DNA from 3 places in the Vibrio neonatus genome. Region 1 is predicted to be linked to each of the others. Evidence: predicted binding sites of a transcription regulator. Region 1 holds the regulator's gene; each other region holds the start of a gene.
The links. The regulator PurR, encoded in region 1, represses purine synthesis genes. The targets are predictions, from matches to a motif close to TNANGNAAACGTTTNCNTNA.
Positions count from the first base shown of each region.

Region 2: a site for PurR is predicted at 1,072-1,091, ahead of purM (phosphoribosylformylglycinamidine cyclo-ligase). Genes of this name have one in related genera too.
Region 3: a site for PurR is predicted at 747-766, ahead of OCU38_RS15405 (inosine/guanosine kinase). Genes of this name have one in related genera too.

Region 1 covers NZ_AP024885.1:1,669,009-1,671,287, reverse strand. Annotated here, with positions in the region: gene OCU38_RS07675 (TVP38/TMEM64 family protein) at 1-592, opposite strand, end outside; gene purR (HTH-type transcriptional repressor PurR) at 750-1,766, opposite strand; gene torD (molecular chaperone TorD) at 1,930-2,279, opposite strand, start outside.
Region 2 covers NZ_AP024885.1:1,971,038-1,973,316, reverse strand. Annotated here, with positions in the region: gene purM (phosphoribosylformylglycinamidine cyclo-ligase) at 1-1,003, opposite strand, end outside; gene upp (uracil phosphoribosyltransferase) at 1,295-1,921, shown strand; gene OCU38_RS09115 (DUF2066 domain-containing protein) at 2,027-2,279, shown strand, end outside.
Region 3 covers NZ_AP024886.1:695,346-697,624, reverse strand. Annotated here, with positions in the region: partial or broken gene OCU38_RS15410 (CreA family protein) at 94-543, shown strand; gene OCU38_RS15405 (inosine/guanosine kinase) at 930-2,234, shown strand.

The DNA.
Region 1 (2,279 bases):
CGGTAGGCGAAACAATGCCGGATAAGCTGTCTATTTCTGCCAGTTGCGTCCCGGCGTTTAGATACACCATAGTCCCTGCTAGCATGCCAAGTTGGCTAAATACATAGTATTTCACAACCGAGATAGGGGTTAGCCCCATTAATAGGTTAATCAGGAAAAACGGAAATACGGGTATTAAACGCAATGAGAATAGATAAAAGGCGCCGTCACGCTCTACGCCTTTGTTAATGGCATCAAGTTTAGCTCCAAACTTAGCTTGTACCCAGTCACGCAGAAGGTAGCGACTACTTAAAAAGGCTAAGGTTGCGCCAATGGTGCTGGCAAATGAGACCAATAGTAAGCTCGTCCAGAAGCCAAACAGTGCCGCGCCAAGTAAAGTCACCACAGCAGCGCCAGGAATGGAAAAGGCCGTAACAAATACGTAGCCAATAAAGTAGATAGCCGCTGACAATACGAAATTATTTTCAATATGCGTATTGAGCGCTAATTGCTGAGCTTTGGCGTTTTCTAAAGTGAAGTACTGACCGAAGTTGATGCCGAGTAATACAATCGCTGCAACTAAAATTAGCCCGATTATCAATTTCTTATTCATGAGTGCGTCCTTATCATCCTGAGTAAGTATAGAGACAGGATCAATAATAGGAAACTTTCATCACTTGCGTATTTTATTTGATTTATTCTCAGCAGGTACAAATAAAAAAGGCTAGAAATCATTAAGATATCTAGCCTTATTCAATTAAATGGTCATGTTAACTAGCGTTTAGGTTTCTCACGCTTGAGCGCTCTACCAACTCTGGGTGCATTTCAAAAATGCGGCGGTCATGCTCTTTGTTTTTAATGCGCTCTAGCAAGATCTCAAAGGCGGTTTTACCCACGCGACGTTTTGGCTGATGTATCGTGGTAAGAGGCGGCGCAAAATAGCCGGCTAAATCGATATTATCGTAACCAATTACAGAGATATCTTCTGGAACGGCAATGCCATGTTGAGTCAGACGGCTAATTAAACCCAGCGCCATGATATCGTTAAAGCAGAAAATAGCCGTGGGGCGTTCACTTTCTGCAAGAGCGACCAGTTTATCAGCTGTTTCAACTGCGGTATCACATTCAAAGTTACCTTCAAAAATGAAATCGTCGTTGTATGGGATATTAGCTTGAGCCAATGCTCTTTTATAGCCAGACATACGCTCAATACAAGCAAGCTTTTCAGTTTGACCAGTTAAACAGCCAATTTTCGTATGTCCATTTTCAACCAGATATTTAGTGGCAAGGTAGCCACCTTCTTCTGAGTTATCAATGATCTTGTCTGCAGAGGAGGACTCGGGGCCCCAATCCATCACCACTTTAGGAATGCCTGGGTGAGAATCTAGCATTTCACGTAGCTCTTCGGTTAAGTCAGAGCACATTACTAATATTCCATCTACGCGCTTTTCGGCAAGCATACGAATGTAATCGCGCTGCTTTTCGTACAGTCCGCCAGTGTTACATAAGATCAACGTATAGCCTTGACGGTAACAGTAACTTTCTACGCCATCGACCACTTCCGCAAAGAAGGGGTTAGTGGATTGAGTTACCAACATGCCAATGGTTCTAGTGGTGTTGCATTTTAAGCTACGAGCAACCGCACTTGGCGCATAGTTGAGCTCTTTTACAGCTTCCATAACACGTTCTTGTGTTGTTTCAGCCACAAAACGTGTTTTATTGATAACGTGTGAAACTGTAGTGGTGGAGACACCAGCCAGTTTTGCGACGTCTTTTATGGTTGCCATAGGAGACCTTGTAAATATAAGTAATGATTATAAAATGCGTTGAATTATTGAGTAATTTGCACTCAAAATCACATTGCAAACGATTGCGGGGGAGTCTAGCCATAAATGATGAAACTGACAACGCATTTATGACGATAATGTGAATCTATTTTCGGTAACTGAGCTATTTTTCATTACTGAGATAACGACAATCAATTTCACAAAATTTAACTAACAGTTCAGCGACCGCAGAATAGAAACCAAATTCATCATATTTAGTGCAGTTTGCCGAAAATTGTGGAATCCAATTCAGTAAATGTTGCTCAATGAATGACTTCTGTTCACTAAGGGCCGCTTCTAGATGTGATTCCATTTCTAGCGCGTTTGAGCGCATGATTAGATTGCCAATAAAGTCGAGTTCAACAGCCAGATGATCGGCAGGCTCGTTAAAGCATTTATCCACTTCAATGCCATGCTCTAACATAACTTGCGTCATCTGCTGAGCAGGGGTGCCATTAAGCGCCTTGTTTTCGT
Region 2 (2,279 bases), 300 kb from region 1:
GTGCAATTTGACCAATAACCCAAGCGTTTTCACCTTCTTCTTTAAGAAGTTCAACAGCTTGCTCAGCTTGATCTTGAGGCAAAGCAACGATTAGGCCAACACCACAGTTAAATGTACGATACATTTCGCGAGTGTCAACGTTGCCGTTTTCTTGTAGCCAGTTGAAGATAGTTGGCCAGTTCCAGCTGTTACCATCGATAACTGCTTTAGTGCCTTCAGGTAGAACGCGTGGGATGTTTTCCCAGAAACCGCCACCAGTAATATGAGAGATAGCATGGATATCGTGCTTCTCAATCATTTTAAGTGCTGATTTGATGTAGATTTTTGTTGGTTCTAGTAGGTGTTCGCCTAGAGGTTTGCCTTCTAGATCTTGGTTTAGATCCGCTTTAGACACTTCAAGGATTTTACGAACTAGTGAGTAGCCGTTTGAGTGTGGGCCACTTGAACCTACAGCGATAAGTGCATCACCAGCAGCGACTTTAGTGCCATCAATGATGTCTTCTTTTTCAACAACACCTACACAGAAGCCAGCAACATCGTAATCGTCGCCTTCATACATGCCCGGCATTTCTGCTGTTTCGCCACCGATTAGTGAACAACCAGATTGCACACAACCTTCAGCGATACCCGCAACAACGTCAGCGGCTGTATCTATGTCAAGCTTCCCTGTTGCATAGTAATCTAAGAAAAATAGAGGTTCAGCACCTTGAACAATAAGGTCATTTACACACATAGCCACTAAATCAACACCTATGGTGTCGTGTTTTTTCATGTCTAGTGCAAGACGCAGTTTAGTACCAACGCCGTCTGTACCCGAAACCAGTACCGGTTGCTTATATTTGGTTGGCAATTCGCATAATGCACCAAAGCCACCAATGCCACCCATGACCTCTGGACGACGTGTGCGCTTTACAGCACCTTTAATTTTGTCAACCAGTGCGTTGCCAGCGTCAATGTCTACACCAGCATCTTTGTAGCTAAGAGAAGCCTTGTTACTACTCACGGGAAATTCCTCGTTTAGATAAAGTTAGGGAAGAAAAATCGGCGCTATTCTAACAAGGGATAATCGACAATAGCAAACGTTTGCGCGGTTATTTACGTTTGTTATTGATTTATCCCCTTTATGTGAGAGAAAAATAACCACAAAAACCGAATAAGATAGGTAGATTGAAGCAATTAACAGATTGCGCTCGCAATCTTGAATTAATTGCCCACTAATACCTATGTAGCTCGTAAGTTAGCATAGTTTGGGTATATAATTCGGAGGTTTATTGAATTCAGATTGGAGAAAGATATGAGAGTTGTTGAGGTAAAACATCCACTTGTAAAGCATAAACTTGGTTTAATGCGCGAAGGCAACATTAGCACTAAGCGTTTTAGAGAGTTAGCAACTGAAGTGGGTAGCCTACTAACTTATGAAGCAACCGCTGATTTTGAAACAGAACGTGTCACTATCGAAGGATGGGATGGTTCGGTTGAAGTTGACCAAATTAAAGGCAAAAAAGTAACCGTAGTGCCAATCTTACGTGCAGGTCTTGGCATGATGGACGGCGTATTGGAACACATGCCGAGTGCTAAAATCAGTGTTGTGGGTATCTACCGTGACGAAGAAACATTAGAACCTGTACCGTATTTTAATAAGTTGGCATCATGCATCGATCAACGTATCGCTCTAGTTGTTGACCCAATGCTAGCAACTGGCGGGTCTATGATTGCGACCATTGATCTATTGAAAGAGAAAGGCTGTAAAGTTATTAAAGCACTGGTTTTGGTTGCCGCTCCTGAAGGTATCGAAGCGCTAGAAAAAGCTCACCCAGATATCGAGCTATTCACTGCAGCTATCGACGAATGCCTAAACGACAAAGGCTACATTGTTCCGGGTCTTGGCGATGCGGGTGACAAGATTTTTGGTACTAAGTAACGCTAAATAAAACCACACAGTAGGGCACTTTTAAACAGGCTCTACTTGTTGGTTTTAGTATCTTCGCTTATTCTTTTCTAACTAATTAATATTACTGAGTTATTTATGCGATTATTAGCTTGTTTGCTAGCAACATTAACCTCTTTTTCTGCGCTTGCGGTTACAAAAGTGAATGTGTTTGATACTGAGGCTGTCGTTTTTGAACAGCAAGAAGGCGCCAAACACAGCGGTGAAGAGTTAGCGCGCCGTGAAGGTATGCGAGAAGTTATTGTACGAGCAACGGGTGATTCTGCCTCTTTAGATAATCCAGTTGTGCAAAAAGCCATTACTCAAAGTAGCCGCTTTTTGTCGACGATCA
Region 3 (2,279 bases), on a different replicon from region 1:
CTTTATCAAACAAACGCTTATTTAAACAAGACTGACGGTATGTGTTAGACTCTAATTTACTTAATCGGCTGTATAATTTCTCGGAAAACCGCAATGAAGAAAATTGCTCTTTTAGCTCCACTGCTTGCACTCGCTCTTGCTGGATGTGACAGAAACGAAGTGGGTGATGTCTCGCTTGGTCTTTTTACCACTAAAGATATTAAAATTGATATTTTAATTGACCCTATTGTCACAGGTGTCACCTGTCATGTGGCGAGCATTGAAGCCAATCTGGATCTTGCCGATCCTTCTGATTCAGCTATCTCTTGCCGACAAACCGGCGAAATTACCGCAGATATGATTGCCAAAATTGATACATCAAAATCTGGAGAAATCGTTTTTCAGAAATCAAAAAGTGTCTTCTTTAAAACGATGAAAATTCGTCGTATCTTGGATAAGAGTTCACAAACCTTAATGTATGTGTCCTACTCTACTAAAGAGACTTCTGGCAGTTATAAACACAGCCTATCAACGGTTCCATTGTGGGGCACGGCGGCCTATCAATATTCTGCAGGCACAGCGCCAACACCAGTATCACCAAGTCAAAGTAGCGCTGCCGAGCCAAGCAAACCTATGACGGTCGGTGATGCCACTGCGAAAAATAGCGATGTGTCCTACTAATACTAATCGTACTAAATAACGAGTCATTCTAGCTTGTTAAAATACTCGATAACGGCGTTAGAATTTTTGATTGTAGAATAACTACTTATCGAAAAATTCTGCCTTGTTCTCGAGCGTTTTTCCTGCGCTAGTTCTGATCACTTACTTAGTGTGATTAGTATAAGGCTCATTTATGCAGGTTTAACTGCCTATAAATTAGCCAGTTATAGATAAGTGCGGGGTATCCTATGTGATATACTCCGCATATCTATATTTTATATTACGAATTTATGAAGTTTCCAGGTCAAAGAAAGTCAAAGCATTACTTCCCGATCCATTCTCGCGATCCACTAGTAAATCAGATCCGTCAAACCCCTAAGTTATCAAGACCAACCATTGTGGGTGTGGGACAAACGATTGTAGATATTGAAGCGCGCGTAAGTGATGACTTTTTGGCAAGATACTCTTTGAGCAAAGGCCATTCTTTAGTGGTTGAGCAAGAAGTGGCGGACGCTCTTTATCAAGAATTGGTAGAAAAAGAGCTCATTACCCATGAACATCCTGGCGATACCATTGGCAATACCTTGCACAATTATTCCGTATTAGCCGACAGTAAATCCGTGTTACTGGGCGTGATGTCGAAGAACATTGATGTTGGCAGTTATGCCTATCGCTATTTATGTCGAACTTCTTCTAGAGTAAACCTAAATCACCTGCAAAAAGTAGACGGCCCTATTGGTCGTTGCTACACCTTGATCTCCGATGATGGCGAGCGCACCTTTGCAATCAATGAAGGGCACATGAATCAACTGCTTCCAGAAAGCATCCCTGAACATGTGTTTGAAAAAGCCAGTGCGCTGGTTGTCTCTTCTTACTTAATGCGTGGTAAACCTGAAGATCCAATGCCAAAAGCGGTGCAACGAGCGGTTGAACTTGCTAAAGCGCAGAATGTTCCGGTGGTTTTAACCTTAGGTACCAAATACGTTATCGAAGGCAACAGCGATTGGTGGCAACAATTTATCAAAGCCAATGTCACCATAGTGGCGATGAATGAAGAAGAAGGTGAAGCCTTAACTGGTGAATCTGATCCTCTGTTAGCGGCAGACAAAACCTTACAATGGGCAGACTTAGTATTGTGCACTGCGGGATCTGTTGGCCTGTATATGGCGGGTTACACTGAAAACGATCGTAAACGCACAACAGAGTCAATTTTATTGCCAGGAAACATTCCTGAGTTTAATAAATTTGAGTACAGCCGCCCTATGCGCTTTAGCGACTGCCAAGATCCGCTACGCATTTATTCGCACATTTCACCGTATTTAGGCGGCCCGCTAGAGATTAAAAATACCAATGGCGCGGGCGATGGCGCGTTATCTGCGCTGCTGCATGATATTGCGGCTAATACTTACCATAAAAGAAATGTGCCGGTGTCACAAAAGCATCATGCGCCGTATTTAACCTATTCATCTTTATCACAAATTTGCAAATACGCAAACCGTGTCAGCTATGAATTGCTCACTCAACATTCTCCTCGTCTTTCAAAAACACTGCCAGAGCGAGAAGACAGCCTAGAGGAAGCGTACTGGGACAGATAAGCAAATAACTTTAAAGGCGATAGTCTCTATCGCCCATCCAACCCA